Regions from separate parts of the Priestia sp. P5 genome, predicted to be linked through region 2. Evidence: predicted binding sites of a transcription regulator. Region 2 holds the regulator's gene; each other region holds the start of a gene.

Region 1 (5,353 bases), 800 kb from region 2:
AATAATTCTTTACTATGTTCGAGCATACGGTTTTGTACGTATACTTTTTCTTCAGTATCGCGTGAAAACGCCACGTCCATTTTTGTCAGTACGCCATCTTTTAACCACTTTTGCCATTCTGTTTGGTAAAGGAAGTCTGTTACGAAGTGCTGATCTCCAAAGAACATCCATGACTTTCCTTTTGCTCCTGTTTCTTCACGCTCTTGCATAAATGAGCGGAACGGAGCCACACCTGTACCAGGTCCTACCATAATAATTGGCGTTTCTTGATCTTGAGGAAGCTTAAAGTTTTTATTGCTTTGAAGGTATACAGGAATCGTATCGCCTGGCTGCAAACGTTCTGAACATAGAACTGAACAAACACCTTTACGCTCGCGTCCATGCGCTTCGTAGCGTACCGCTCCGATTGTTAGATGAACTTCATCAGGGTTTGCTGATAAACTGCTTGCAATCGAGTAAAGGCGCGCTGGCATTTTACGTAAAATGGCTACAAACTCTTGTGCCGATACGTTCCATGGGCCGAAGTCACGAACTAAGTCAATCACATCACGGCCTTGTGTGTATGCTTTTAATTCCTCACGATTTTCTACAAGCGCTTTTAACTTATCGTTTCCAGTAAGCTCAGCTGCTTGCTTTAAAAGCGGTTTTGTTAAAACGGTAATTTCAAAATTAGAGATTAGCGCTTCTCTAAGAGGACGCGTTTCTCCTTCTTTATTAACCGTTACACTTTCACTTGCATCCCACTTGAATTCGTTAAGAAGAAGATCAACAAGCTCCGGGTCATTTTCAGGATAAATACCCAAACTGTCTCCTGGTTCATACGTCAAACCTGAACCTTCTAGAGATAGTTCTAAGTGTCGCGTTTCTTTATTTGATCCGCGGCCGTTTAAGTTTAAGTTCTCAAGCACTTCTGCTTTAAAAGGATTTGTTCTTGAATATGGTGAAGTTCCTGCAGGAGCTTCCGCTGGAACAGCTGCCGAAGCGCTGTGTCCTTTTGCTTCGCTTAATCCGTCAATAACACCTTTAAGCCATTTATTCGCGGGCTCTTCAAAATCTAAATCACAGTCAACGCGCGGATACAGTCTTTCACCGCCAAGTTCTGCTAAGCGCACATCAAATTCTTTTCCTGTTTGACAGAAAAATTCGTATGAGCTGTCTCCAAGCGATAAGACAGAGAAACGGAAGTTCTCAAGTTTTGGTGCTCGACGGCCGTGAAGAAATTCATGGAAAGACAGGGCATTATCAGGCGGCTCTCCTTCTCCATGTGTACTTACGACGATTAATAAATTTTCAAGTTTCTTTAAATTATTTGGTTTGAAATCATTCATAGAAGATACAGTTACATTAAAACCTTTTGCTTCAAGCGTTTTGCCTGTATTTTCAGCAAGTCCTTGAGCATTTCCTGTTTGTGATCCGTAAAGAATCGTTACGTCTTTTGAAACCGTCTGTTTCGTTTGATCAGGCGCTGCTGTAGAAACGTCTGGCGTTCCTTCGGCAGACGTAGATTGAGATGCTGTTAAATAACCGCTCAACCACATTTTTTGTGCTTCTGTTAATGTCGGCAGAAGGCGATTAAGCAAATCTGCTTGTTCTTGATTAAAAGGGCTGTTTACTACCTTAAGTTGCAACACTGTCCACCTCACAAAAATATATAATTTAAATATGTATGCTTTTACGAATCATCTTCAACAACATTTAATACCTGTGTCTAATTAATCAATGATGTTTCCCTTCATACATTATTATTCCTATAGATTATATCAAATTTAATTATATAAATCATTAGAAAATTCTTATCAAATTCGTCTACCTGCATTTTATCGGAGAAGAATAAATTAGTAAAATACATATAATTGATAACTAGTATTAAGATCATTAATATTTGAAGCTGTCGTTACGTTTTTTATAAACGCAGTTACTTCTATATTTGCTCATTCTACATCCTTCACATAAATATGAATATTTTGTAATTTTTAGAGAAGTTTTGTAGAAACGGTTTTCTTTCTCATCAGAATGTTACATAATAAATGTAACATTAATCCTTTTAAAAAACACTATACGAAAAAGACAGTATATTCTGAAATTTAGGACATTTTATAGGTGAGCTAGCAACCTTTTATTCGATCTATTCATACACATTGAAGAATATAAAGGGAAGCTTGCAGTACATACAATTCCCTTTTGCTCATCTCAAATGAAAGGACTGGCTTTTAAATCAGGTAATCTTTTTTAAGGAGGCTTCTTGAATGTTTTTGCGAGAATTAACGAAAAGTGGGACGATAACTGTTTCTTACTATAAAGATGGAACGTTGCAAACGTGCAAAGGCCGCGTGCACAACTTAAATCTCCATCAGCAAATTCTATCCGTAAAAGACGAAAATGAAGCCGTTGTTTCCCTTTTGCTTTCTGATATTAAATCCATTCATTAGTATGTAAAATTAAGGAGGAATTACCATGTGGAAAGATAATAAGCAAGCGCTTACAGATTTTGTGTCAGAAGATAGGTTTGAACTGAACTTATATTTAACGTATTTACTTGATCAAATTTCGTATGACACGTCTAAACAATCCCCTTTTCTTCGTAAGCCCAATGAAACCACTAGTTGATATAGAAAAAAGCGCACAAATTTGTGCGCTTTTTTTAATGTGATGGCTCTACTTCAGCAATGCCTTCTTCTGGTTTTTCTTCGGCTTTTTTATTTGAAAGCTTGATCTGCCTTAAGAATAATGTGCATACCGCCCCTAAAACAATAAAAGCTAAGCCCATGAAAAAGACGCTGTGCAATGCGCTCATTAGCGAGGTCTTCAAAATTGGCACAATGCTGTCTGAAAGCGCAGCTGGGATATTCTTTAGCGCCTCAGGGCTAAACAGCATCTGCAGCACACTTTCAGGATTCGTATCAATCGCTTTTTTAAACCCGTCTGCAAAAGCACTTGCTTGAGCAGGCAATGTGTTTAAATATGGAACGAGTTTGTCAGTAAGAAGTGTACCTGATTTTGCATTCATTACCGCTCCTAAAATGGTAATACCGAACGTTCCTCCAATTGAACGGAAAAATTGACTTGATGATGTAACCACACCGAGCTCTTCTTTTGAAAAGCTTTCTTGAAGAGCAAGCGTTAAAATTGGCATCACAAGCCCCATTCCCAAACCGATTATGGCCATATAAGAAGTGGCAACAAGCTTGCTAGTATGAAGGTCTAATGTTGTTAATAAAAAGAACCCTCCTGCCATAATAAGCATACCCGTTACGATTTGAGGTTTGATTCCAACTTTATAAACAAGCTGCCCTCCAATAATACTCGTTACGATCATTGAAATCATCATCGGCGTCATAATGGTACCTGATTCCGAGGCGCTGACTCCAACGATTCCTTGCATAAAGAACGGAACAAACGTAATGGCTCCGAACATGCCGATGCTCATAAAAAAGCCAACGATATTTAAAAGCGTAAACGTTCGATTCTTAAATAAATACATCGGAAGAATCGGCTCTTTCGCTTTCGTTTCCACAATAATAAAGCTTATGATCCCAACAACAGCCAGTGTAAATAGACTAACAATTTGCCAAGAGTTCCAGTCGTAGTCTTTTCCTCCAAAGCTCAGGGCCAGAAGCAAGCTCACTACTCCGATAACCATTGTGAACATACCGGCTACATCGAATTTCACAGGTCCCGTATGTTTCTTTCCTTGAAGTCCCAGTGCAATAAAAACGGTAGCGAGTATCCCTACCGGCAAGTTGATGTAAAACACCCATTTCCAGTTCAGTGAATCAACAATCCATCCGCCAATTTGTGGACCAATGACAGAAGCAAGACCGTAAATTCCTCCAAATACTCCTTGAAATTTTGCTCGTGCTTTTCCTGTAAATAAATCACCGATTACAATCATTGCCATCGGCATCATAACGCCGCCGCCAATTCCTTGTAATGCACGGAATAAAATAAGCTCTGTCATATTATTTGCCATTCCACATAAAGCAGAAGCAACCATAAAAATAATAAGTCCTGTAACATAAATTACTCTGCGTCCTACTAAATCAGCGAGTTTCCCTGCAATCGGAACAACCGTTGTGGACGTTAATAAATAGGCTGTTGTCAGCCATGTCATCATGCTCAATCCACCAAGATCTCCTACGATTCTTGGCATAGCTGTTCCGACAATGGTTCCATCAAGTGCAGAAAAGAACATCGCAATAATTAAGCCAATTAATAAAAGCGTGCGCTTTGAATTTTTTTGATTTTCCATCGTGTGTCTCTCCTCTTTTTTGTTACTGCTGCTTCTCTTTATAAGAAGCAGCTGACGTTGCAAGCTTTTTCGTAATAGAAGCCATCATGGAAAGCTCTTCTTCTGTTAGATGCAAAAGATAGCGGTCCATAATGGCTTTTCGACTATTCAGCACATCTTCAAGCTTGCGATGCCCAAATTCCGTTAAGGTAATATCAACGACTCGTCTGTCCTCTTTATTATGTTCTCTTACAACAAAATTGTGCTGTTCGAGACGATCTACTAAAAGAGTCACGGCGCTCGGTTTGACATCCATCATTTCTGCAATTTGAGAAACCTTACTGCTCCCTACTTTCTTTAAATAAGAAAGAACAAATAGTTGCGTAGGAGTCATCTCATGCTCATTTAAACTCTCCATCATTTCGGGCTGCATTTTTTCAAATAGCACTTGAAGCGATGAACGAATCTCTCCAAGATACTGATTGCTTTTTGTCACATCTATTCCTCCAGGCTTGCTTATTTATTTCATGTTATAAATAGTTAATGCTAATTAAATATAAATGCATATAAACTAAAAGTCAATTATTTCTTTTTTAGTATTGACCCTTACGCTGCGTTATATTTTATAGTAGATTTCAGAAGGGAGATGAAAGAATGAACAGAAAAGTAAAAGAAGTTGCTGACTTAGTAGGAATCAGCGTCCGCACGCTGCATCACTATGATGAAATCGGGCTATTAAAACCTGATGCCGTTAGTGAATCCGGTTACCGGCTTTATTCACCGGCTAATCTGGATATGCTTCAGCAAATATTATTTTTTAAAGAACTTGGCTTCCCTTTAAAACAAATTCACGAGATTATAGCAGACCCGACGTTTAATCGCACAGAAGCGTTGATACTGCAAAAAAACATGCTGATTGAAAAACGCAGTCGGCTCGATCAAATGATCGTAACCATTAATAAAACGATTCAATATGAAGAAGGAGCGATTGAAATGAACGAAAAAGAGCGGTTTAAAGGACTGGATTTTTCGCATAACCCATACGAAGAAGAAGCACGGAAGCGCTGGGGAAACCACCGGGTAGATGAAGCGAATGAAAAAGTACAAAGGTTTTCACAAGAAGAG
Region 2 (5,353 bases):
TAAGGTCTTCAATTGATAAGTCATATCCAGCTAAATGAAGCAAGCTGTATAATAGTGCCGATCCGTGTCCTGCTGATAATACAAAGCGGTCACGGTTGAACCAGTTTGGATTCTTTGGATTGATGTTCATGAATTTTGTCCACAATGTATATGCCATTGGAGCAGCTCCCATTGGCATACCTGGGTGACCTGAATTTGCTTTTTCAATCGCATCGATTGATAAAGTACGAATTGTTGCAATCGAAAGATCTTCAATACGTTGTGTCATACTCTTCATTCCTTTCAAAACTATGTACATATGTTATCATACTAATGATTTGCTTATTTGTACAATACTTGAACCAAAAAAATTTCCACTTTTACAGTTTTTGTGCCCCTTATTAAAAATATACAAAAAACTAGAGGGAACACTCCCTCTAGTTTTACTAGAACATCTTAGTGAAGACGCTTCTTTTTACTCTCTTTTAACTTCTTAGGCGTAACATCTTTACCTTCTTCGTCCACAACTTTAATCGTGTGAAGGTGATTTGTCATAGATTGTCGGAAAACTTTTAAATATTCCTGACGTAGCTCTTGCTGTTCTTTCGCTTCAGATTCTGTCAGCCCTTCAGCCTTTGCCTTTTTTGAAAGAGCATTAATACGAGCAAGTTTATCTTTTGATAGCATATAAAACCTATCTCCTTATAATCAATAATTAAAATTACCGAACCGCTCCGGCAACATGTAGTCATCTTACTAAATCTCTTTCGTTTTATCAAGAGATTGAGCACTCTCTTGGTACTCTTGATAGCGGCGATGTACCGTCGCTTTTGAAATATTATGACCAAAACCTTTTAGCGTAACTGAAATTTCAGCAAAGGTTAAGCCGTTATGACGAAGGCGGACAATTTCTTCAATCGGCGCTTCTTTTTTTTCCCTTCCCGAGTTAACTCCTTGATTTTTTAAATTTTTCTGCGGACGATAACCGTTTTCTACGGCTCTTTTCATTCCTCTTTTAATTTTAGCATTATGTAATTTCCGCTGATGCTCTTCCACTAAGCTAATAATATCTAACACCATTGAATCAGATTCTGAAAGCTGAAGCTGACCTTGATGACTAATCGTATAGATGGTAGCATTTTCTTTATGAAAAGCATGAAGCAGCGCAATTCGGGCATTTCCTCTGCCTAATCGTGTTTCGTCTTGAATGAGCAGCACGGATATTTTCTCTTCTTTCATTGTATGAAGAACATCCAAAATACCCTCTCTGTCTACATCATATCCGCTTGCTTTTTCCATCACGACTTTTTTCACCTCTAGATGGTGAAGATCAGCAAGCTTTTTTAATTCTTCTTGCTGGCGCTGTAAAGATGTTTCTTGGGTTTTTTTATCCGTACTGACACGGCAATAAATAATGGCGTCCACTTTTATCACGACCTTTTCGGCTTCTAACAATATTCAGGAACGGCCGTTACACACTACTGTTCAATTGCCACTTGATTATGTAACTCTTTTTTTAAAACAGGAATATATAATTTATCTCCAGGTGATAAAGACTGGGCAGTATCTGAGTTTAAATCATTGACGTCTTCAACCCATTTGACAAATTCATTGGTGGTCAAATGATGGTGATTATGATACTTGTTGGACAAGTCCCAAAGCGTATCTCCTTTTGTAATAGTAACCGTTGAATATTTGTCTAAATCTACTTTATCCGCTCCTAAAACCAGCGTCAATACATATGTAAGTGCAGCGATAACTGCAAAAAAAATAGCGTAATGTTTCATAGAATGTAAGAATTGTTGCATATTATGATCCCCCTATCAGAATATATGTTCTTATTTTATTGAGAACATTTGTTTCTGTCAATGGAATTCTTCGAACTTATGTTTGTATATTGACACATCACGTGGTATAATTCACCTAAAGAATAGCTAAAATCGAGGTGAAAAATATGAAGCTATCAAAACGTCAACAAGACATACTAGATTTTATTAAGCACGAAGTAAAATTAAAAGGTTATCCGCCTTCTGTTCGCGAGATTGGGGAAGCGGTAGGATTAGCCTCTAGCTCCACTGTACACGGGCATTTAGCTCGTTTAGAAAGCAAAGGGTTAATTCGCAGAGATCCAACAAAACCAAGAGCAATCGAAGTTCTTCAACTAGATGAAGTAAACATCCCTAAAAGCAATGTCATTAATGTTCCTGTTATCGGTAAAGTAACAGCGGGTCTTCCTATAACAGCCGTTGAAAATGTGGAAGAATATTTCCCTCTTCCAGATAAATTCGTTTCTCCAGATGATCATGTATTTATGCTTGAAATTATGGGAGAAAGTATGATTGAAGCAGGTATTCTAGATGGCGATATGGTAATCGTACGTCAGCAGCAAACGGCTAATAATGGAGATATTGTGGTCGCTATGACCGAGGATAACGAAGCAACGGTAAAACGTTTCTTCAAAGAAGAAAATTTCGTTCGTTTACAGCCTGAAAATTCAACGATGGCGCCTATTATTCTTCGCCACGTAACGATTTTAGGAAAAGTAACTGGTGTATATCGCACGATTCACTAATCAGACACTGTATGTAAAGCCAACTAATCATGATGTTAGTTGGTTTTTTTACGTTTGTTTTCTAAAAAAATTGGCATATTATAAATGATACGTTGAATCATCGCAAGCAGGTAGAACGGTTTTTGTAAAGCTTGTTTCACTTTTTACTTTCTATCTGCATTTCCGCGACTCTTACAAGGAAATACAACCGACCATAAGAAGGATGTAGTTTATGACCAATACACCAAGGAAAACAGAATCATTTCAAACCATTGTACCTACCAAAGCAATGAACATGTTTCTTTTTCCTTTTTCCTTTGATCGAAAAAATAAAGAGCAGCTTGTTCATGCACTGAAAGAAAATTTGTTCGAGTTTTTTTCCATTCAAAACAAACATTTAGAAAAAGAATACTACGGAGAACAGTATTACGTATCTCATGATAGCCTGGATCAATATTTTCTTCCTTACATTGAATGTATTCTATTCCCTGACTCGTGCGAAAAAGAAGGGTTGCTTCGATTTTCCAAAAAAATAGACCATACCATTACGTTACACACTTCCTCCACCACCGTGTCTAGCAACGTGCTGTCTGTGGATGTTTTTTTATGTCCTTTTGAAATTGGCGTCATGACCATTCGCACTGAGATGAGCCATGATCATTATACCTATGATGATATTTTAGAATTCATGAATCATTTTCGTGTATTAGAACCGAAGCTTGCTGAAGAGCATGGATCCACCATTACCTATGAACATCATCGCTATAGCAAAGTACAAGATTATATTTTTTCACAGCTTGCGCCATTTTTGAACGAACACATCAAGAAAGAAGCCACGCGTGAACAGCACGTTGGGAGCCTTCCTTATTTTATCGATGAACGGATGTTTGTGTTAAGTTATGTAACGGTAAATAAAGAGCAAGAGATTAATTCCACAACTTTATTTCGTACTGGGCAGCTAAATAGCTATACGCCTGACGGGAAAGCGTTTATTTCTGCACACAATCATGAGTATATTAAAACGTATAATACTAAACATGTGTATGAAAGGTGGGCTCCTGAAACTTATTACGTCATAACAGACCATGTGTTTTCATGTATTTCTAAATCGGCAGACTCTAAAACGGATCAGCTTTTGATGAATCATCTATTTGGCCAGCATTACTATAATTTATTTTTACATTTTTTCTATAAAATCGTGTTGCTAAAACTATCTTATGAGTATTCTCAGCTCACGTTTCATAAAAATTCAGAGGGCATTGAACGACTAATCCGCTCTATTACCGTATTTTCAGGTAAATATTTATTTTTAGAAATTAGCTCTCGCACAGAAGGTCAAGAGTTTTCTGAGCTCTTTAAAAAAATCTTCCACATCAATTCTCTTTATCAAGAAGTCAAAGAAACCCTTGGTACTTTGTACCAAAATCAAGAGAAAATCGCAGCCAAACGTCACAATTACTTATTATTGATTTTAACGATTTATACGGTTCTTTCCGGTATTTACGGAATGAATTTAGTTATTAGCAAACTAAAGGGAAACATCAATTGGGATAGTATGAAGCAGTTTTCTATCTTTGAATATATCGCTTTAATAGTAGCTCTATCAGGAATTCTGATCAGCATTAGTCTCGGAGTGAGTTCCCTATGGAATTTATTAAAAGATCGATTTAAAACATAAAAGCTGTTCGCATCAGAAAACACATGATAAAAAAGAAGAGATTGAGACATAACTAAATCAAGCGAGTCTAAAGGAGAACAAATGGAATAAATAAGCTAGCAGGGATTGCTTGTGACACCGCGGTTGATTTCCGTGCAAGACTTCGCTTTCCGCGGGCGGCCGGTGAGCCTCCTCGTCGCTTACGCTCCTGCGGGGTCTCACCTGTTCCGCTTTTCCCGCAGGAGTCTTCGTCTTGCCCTCCAATCAACTGCTGGAAAGAACTAAACAAATAAAACCTACGTTTACCATAAAAAAACGAACCACTAATCAAACATGTTGATCAATGGTTCGTTTTTCACTTCGACTAAAATTCTTTTTTCCCAACCTCTTTTATCTATTACTAAATCACTGCCTACTCCGCTGAACCTTTTATCAAACGTTGTGCCGCTGTTGTAATATCAGAACAATCTAACATTATACTCTATAAGAAAAATATATACAAAATAATAAAATATGGTATCATAGGGTAGGAATTTTGTACCTTATCTTTGAAATAATTTGCAGGAGGTAATATGCTTAACTCATTTTTATCCAAAAGCCTGATTCTTTTATGTGTCATTATTCTCACATGGTCTCTATGGGGCAGTTACAGTGCGATGACAAATTCATTGGAATTAAAAGGCTTGGCTTTAAGTAATTCATTTATCATTGAAGGAATATTTATCACTTTCCTTGTCATTTTTCTAATAGCTATTGCAAGTAGATACATGAACAAAACTGTTTTTTTTATTTCACTGATCGTTTTGACCTTAGGTATTCGACTAGCATGGATGCTTTCTGTTCAAACGCCTGTAAAATCTGACTTTCTTGTCATGCTAGATGCCGCGCGTAATATCGCAAAAGGAAATTATGAATTTAACCAAAGCGTTTATTTCACTACATGGGTATATCAGCTAGGCTTTTCATTCTATGAATCTGTTATTATTCGCTGTTTTGGAGATAATATTTTTATATTAAAATTGTTAAATATTTTTTATTCCACTGGAACCGTTATTTTTATTTATTTAATTGGCGCGAAAGTATTTAACGAACTTGCTGGGAGAATGGCAGCTTTTCTATACGCGTTCTACATTCCGAACATTCTCTATAGCTCAGTGTTAACTAAC
Region 3 (5,353 bases), on a different contig from region 2:
TTTGTCTCGCGGGATTTCAATATCGATATTTTTCAAATTGTGGGCTCGTGCACCTTTTACCACGATTTTTTCCATCGCCATGTTTTATCACCCTTCCGCTTTTAATTCTAGAATCAAGTCACGAAGCTCAGCTGCGCGTTCAAAGTTAAGCGCTTTGGCTGCTTCTTTCATTTCTTGTTCCATTTCTTCTACGAGCTTTGCTTTTTCTTTTTTGTTGAGCTTATCAAATGCCGGTGCTTCTTCATACGTTTCTGTATCTTCTGCTACTACTGTTGCACGAATTGAGCCTCGAACTTCTTTTTGAATCGTTGTCGGTGTAATACCATGCTCTTCATTGTAAGCTTCTTGAATACTTCTACGACGCTTGGTCTCATTGATAGCAATGTCCATGGAGTTTGTGATGCGATCTGCATACATAATGACATGTCCATTAGCATTTCGCGCAGCACGTCCGATGGTTTGAATAAGCGATCGTTCTGAACGCAAGAATCCTTCTTTGTCGGCATCTAATATGGTTACTAACGAAACTTCCGGAATATCTAAACCTTCACGAAGTAAGTTAATTCCTACAAGCACATCATATTTTCCAAGCCGCAGCTCTCGGATAATTTCAATACGCTCGAGCGTCTTCACCTCAGAGTGAAGGTATTGAACTTTAATGCCAATTTCTTTTAAGTAGTTCGTTAAATCCTCAGACATTTTCTTTGTTAACGTCGTAACGAGCACTCGTTCATTTCGCTTAATCCGGTCGTGAATTTCTCCAATTAAATCATCAATCTGTCCTTCAATTGGTCGAACTTCAATATTTGGATCCAATAATCCCGTTGGACGGATAATTTGTTCAATCACATCAGGTGCCTTCTCAAGTTCGTAAGGACCTGGTGTTGCAGAAACATGAACAATTTGGTTAATATGCTGTTCAAATTCATCAAATTTAAGCGGGCGGTTATCTAATGCAGACGGCAGGCGGAAACCATGGTCTACTAATACTTGTTTACGCGCTTGGTCTCCATTATACATTCCTCTAACTTGAGGAATCGTAACGTGTGATTCATCCACAACAAGAAGGAAATCTTCCGGGAAGAAGTCCAGCAGTGTATAAGGTGTAGAACCAGCTGGACGAAGCGTTAAATGACGAGAGTAGTTCTCGATTCCCGAACAAAAGCCCATCTCTCTCATCATTTCTAGATCGTAGCGCGTGCGCTGCTCCAAGCGCTGCGCTTCTAAAAGCTTTCCTGCTTCTTTTAGCTTCTCTAGCTGTTCTTCTAATTCTTTTTCAATGTTTTGAATAGCAACACGCATTTTTTCTTCTCTCGTGACAAAGTGGGATGCCGGGAAGATAGCTACATGTTCACGATCTCCAATAATTTCTCCTGTTAGAGCGTCAACTTCTCGAATGCGGTCAATTTCATCTCCGAAAAACTCGACGCGAATACAGTGTTCATCTCGAGATACAGGAAAAATCTCCACAACATCGCCGCGAACGCGAAACGTTCCGCGCTTAAAGTCAATATCGTTTCTTTCGTACTGTACATCCACTAGCGTACGAAGCAGCTGATTCCGCTCTTTTTCCATTCCTACTCGAAGAGATACGACCATTTCTTTGTATTCTTCCGGAGACCCTAATCCATAAATACAGGACACGCTGGCAATAATAATGACATCTTTTCGTTCAAAAAGAGCAGAAGTTGCCGAGTGCCGAAGTTTATCAATTTCATCATTAATGCTTGCATCTTTTTCAATAAATGTATCTGTTTGAGGTACATAAGCTTCAGGCTGATAGTAATCGTAGTAACTGACAAAGTATTCAACTGCGTTATTAGGGAAAAACTCTTTAAACTCACTGTACAATTGACCAGCAAGCGTTTTGTTATGAGCCATAATTAATGTCGGCTTATTTATTTCCTTAATAACATTAGACATGGTGAAGGTTTTTCCCGTTCCTGTAGCACCTAACAAAACTTGATGCTGCTTACCTTCTTTAATTCCTTTCACAATCTTTTCAATTGCCTTTGGCTGATCACCTTGCGGTTGATATGGGGATACTAATTCAAACTGATCTTTCAAATGAAGGCCTCCGTTTCCATTTTCTTGTTTTATCTATTTTTTATTACGATATGTAAAAACCGAAAACACGAACTGATATTCGTATTTTATCACTTTATAATCATAAATGAAACTAATGAGTATTAATCTTATATAGTGTTTGTTTGTTTTTATTTTTTACCCTGTTACTTTATTACCCACTAAATTCTTATACTACCCTTTTCGAAGGGAATACAACTCTTTGGATGAAAGCGATAAAAGAAAGTAAGCTGCGTAATTGTTTGAAAAAGATAGGCTTTTGCGCCAATTTCTAAATTATGATACAGTATAAAAAATATGTACTGAGAGGGGTTTAGTATGGCAAGCGTTGATCAAGTTCTTATAAATAACTCCTTTATAACAGTTGAAGAATCAACTTCTTTAGCTAAAGTGAAATCTGAACTTTCAAACTATGACTTCGTTGTAGTCACAGCAAGTACCTTTTATGTAATACAAAAAGATGAACGATACCTGTTAACGGGTCATGACGAGGCATCTTCCATAAAAAAAGTAATAGCGGATACAAATTGGCCTTCATCTTCTACTTCTACGTTAGCCAATTTACAAGCCAACACAAACTGGAACAGACCAGTCCTCATTCAAGCAGAAAACCAAGAAACCACAATAGGACTTGTAACACCTTCACAGTGGATTACACATTTGCATAGCCAAAATGAGATATTAGCTTCCTATTTTGATACATTGGCAGAAACCATTAATGATGCAGTGACAGCGGTCGATAATGAAGGAAATGTAATCTTGTGGAACACTGCTGCGGAACATACGTATAAGATTCAGAGAGATGATATTATGGGTAGAAAAATCGGAGAGCATTTCAAAGATGAATCAATCATTCTACATACGATTCTAAATGAAGGGCGCCCTGTACGCGGAACGTATCATCGTCCTAATGAACAAACTCACGTGCTCATCAATGCATCTCCTATTATAAGAAACAATCGAGTCATAGGTGGAGTCGCAACTGAACACGACATTACCAATATTGTAAGATTAAATGAAGAAATTGATGTGTCTCTTCTCATTCCAAAAGATAATCCATTTTCTTCTTTCGCGGGTATCAGTCCTGAAATTAAGCAAGCCGTTGACATTGCCAAAAAAGTGGCATCTACAGATATGCCTATTTTATTAACAGGAGAACCTGGTTCTGGGAAAGAAATGCTGGCTCAGGCCATCCACTACGGGGGATCTAAACATAAAGAACCTTTTTTATCTTTAAATTGCGCCACTATTCCATCGGGACTCCTGGAAATTGAGCTCTTTGGTCATCAAAAAGATGTCTTTTCAGAAGATCCAACAACCATTGCGGGAAAACTGGAGCAGGCTCACAACGGGACTTTATTTATTGAAGAAATTGATAAAATGCCTCTTGAAATTCAAGTTAAGTTTCTCCGTTACTTGGAAGAACGATCCTTTTATCACGTTGGAGGCACGGAAGAAATTCAAGTTCAAACCCGAATTATAGCCTCTACCACGACGCCTTTGGAAGAGTTGCTAAAAGCCGGTGAATTCCATGAAAATCTTTACTATCTGCTGACCGTCATCAACATTATTATTCCGCCGCTTCGAGACCATAAAGAAGACATCGAAGCATTGACTCAGCAATTTGTACAGGAATTCAGCAAGAAGTATAAAAAGAAGGCTCCTTTCATTAGCTCTGAAGTTCTCGAAGCCTTTATGCAATACGATTGGCCAGGCAATATTCGCGAGCTGAGAAATACGATTGAACGAATGATTTTTCTAAGCGATCAGTCGTTGATTACCCTTACGCACCTACCTGACAATCTGAAAGATGCAAGTTCTTTCACAGAAGTTCAAAAAGAAGAAGAGTCTCTTCAAGAAGCTAGGCTAATAGAAGAGACTCTTCAAAAAACCTATGGAAATAAAAGTGCAGCAGCAGATCTGCTTGGCATTTCACGCGGCACCCTTTATAACAAAATCAAAGAATACGGATTAAACTAATTAAAAAATTCGACACGAAGCTCAGAGTACTTGTGTCGAATTTTTTATGTTTCTTTGACTGAACTTATTTGGAGAAATTTTTTAATACGAACCATACATTGGCAGGGCGTTCGGCTAGGCGTCTCATGAAATACCCAAACCAATCAATGCCGTAAGGAACATAAACCCTTACTTTATATCCTTCTTTTACTAGACGATCCTGCAGCTCTACGCAAATTCCATAAAGCATTTGGAACTCAAATTGGTCATTTGAAATACCATTTTCTCTTACTAATCGTTTTGTGTACTGAATCATTTCTTCATCATGACTTGCTACAGCTGTATAGTGACCATTTAATAAATGCATTTTAATGATTTTTTTATAGTTTTCATCTACGTCTTTCTTTTCTGGAAATGATACTTCTGGTGATTCTTTATAAGCTCCTTTTACTAGACGTAAATTGGCTTGATATTGATGTAAGTCATTCATATCTTGTTCTGTACGATAAAGATACGCTTGAATCACAATTCCAACATTATCGAACTCTTTGCGTAATTCTTTATACATATCAAGGGAGATTTGGCAGTGCAAGTAGTCTTCCATATCAATTCGAACAAAAATATTATTCATTCTGGCCATGTGTAAAATTCTGCGCATATTTTCCATACAAAGCTCTTTGCTAATATCCAACCCTAAAGAAGTCATCTTTAATGATAAATTTGATTGAACTCCCGATTCTGCAATGGCTTCTAGTGTCTGAATGCACATGGCAGTAGACAACCTGGCTTCCTCTTCTGTAAAAACAAATTCTCCTAAATGATCGAGTGTAACAACTTTTCCACTATTGTTAAGCTCCTTAGATGTTTGAATTGCTGATTCGGTTGAGTCTCCAGCAACAAAACGAGCTGCCCCCATCCTCAATCCATACTTTTTAGCTAATTTGTTCATTGAATGATTTTTGCCAAGCGACTGAAACATCGTTCTCATTAATACTTCCATCAATCCTAAACCTCCTTTTATTTTTTAAAATCAAAAAATAAACTAAATTTTCAGATTAATAATTTTATTTTTCTATACCCTTCTCACATTTCTGTACACCTATTTAAATGAATTTATACATAAGTGTTTAAAATATTTCATTCATAAACATATTTGTCTAATTAATTTGATTATACTCGCTCGTTAAATGAACCGGAACAATATTGTTATAAGTTCTAACTCATTTTTTTACATAAAAAAGCTCTCCACGTTGTGCAGAGAGCTTTTGTGTACAGTTTAATAACAAGCGATTAACTTATCATCAAACCA

What was found. Region 2 encodes LexA, which represses DNA repair genes until DNA is damaged. Its sites were predicted from a motif close to CGAACATATGTTCG; they were not measured.
Region 1: the regulator LexA is predicted to act here: its motif matches at 2,110-2,123, upstream of MMB69_RS08825 (YolD-like family protein).
Region 3: the regulator LexA is predicted to act here: its motif matches at 2,136-2,149, upstream of uvrB (excinuclease ABC subunit UvrB).

Annotation. Positions count from the first base shown of each region.
Region 1 covers NZ_JAKWFJ010000001.1:1,601,257-1,606,609, reverse strand. The annotation lists gene MMB69_RS08830 (assimilatory sulfite reductase (NADPH) flavoprotein subunit) at 1-1,628, opposite strand, end outside; gene MMB69_RS08825 (YolD-like family protein) at 2,247-2,429, shown strand; gene MMB69_RS08820 (hypothetical protein) at 2,455-2,607, shown strand; gene MMB69_RS08815 (MDR family MFS transporter) at 2,642-4,249, opposite strand; gene MMB69_RS08810 (MarR family winged helix-turn-helix transcriptional regulator) at 4,272-4,724, opposite strand; gene MMB69_RS08805 (MerR family transcriptional regulator) at 4,883-5,353, shown strand, end outside.
Region 2 covers NZ_JAKWFJ010000001.1:799,803-805,155, reverse strand. The annotation lists gene tkt (transketolase) at 1-268, opposite strand, end outside; gene MMB69_RS04105 (DUF896 domain-containing protein) at 436-666, opposite strand; gene MMB69_RS04100 (YneB family resolvase-like protein) at 736-1,404, opposite strand; gene yneA (cell division suppressor protein YneA) at 1,458-1,787, opposite strand; gene lexA (transcriptional repressor LexA) at 1,934-2,551, shown strand; gene MMB69_RS04085 (magnesium transporter CorA family protein) at 2,763-4,208, shown strand; gene MMB69_RS04080 (hypothetical protein) at 4,276-4,476, opposite strand; gene MMB69_RS04075 (ArnT family glycosyltransferase) at 4,760-5,353, shown strand, end outside.
Region 3 covers NZ_JAKWFJ010000003.1:146,304-151,656, forward strand. The annotation lists gene uvrA (excinuclease ABC subunit UvrA) at 1-81, opposite strand, end outside; gene uvrB (excinuclease ABC subunit UvrB) at 88-2,067, opposite strand; gene MMB69_RS22340 (sigma-54 interaction domain-containing protein) at 2,404-4,065, shown strand; gene MMB69_RS22345 (proline dehydrogenase family protein) at 4,130-5,044, opposite strand.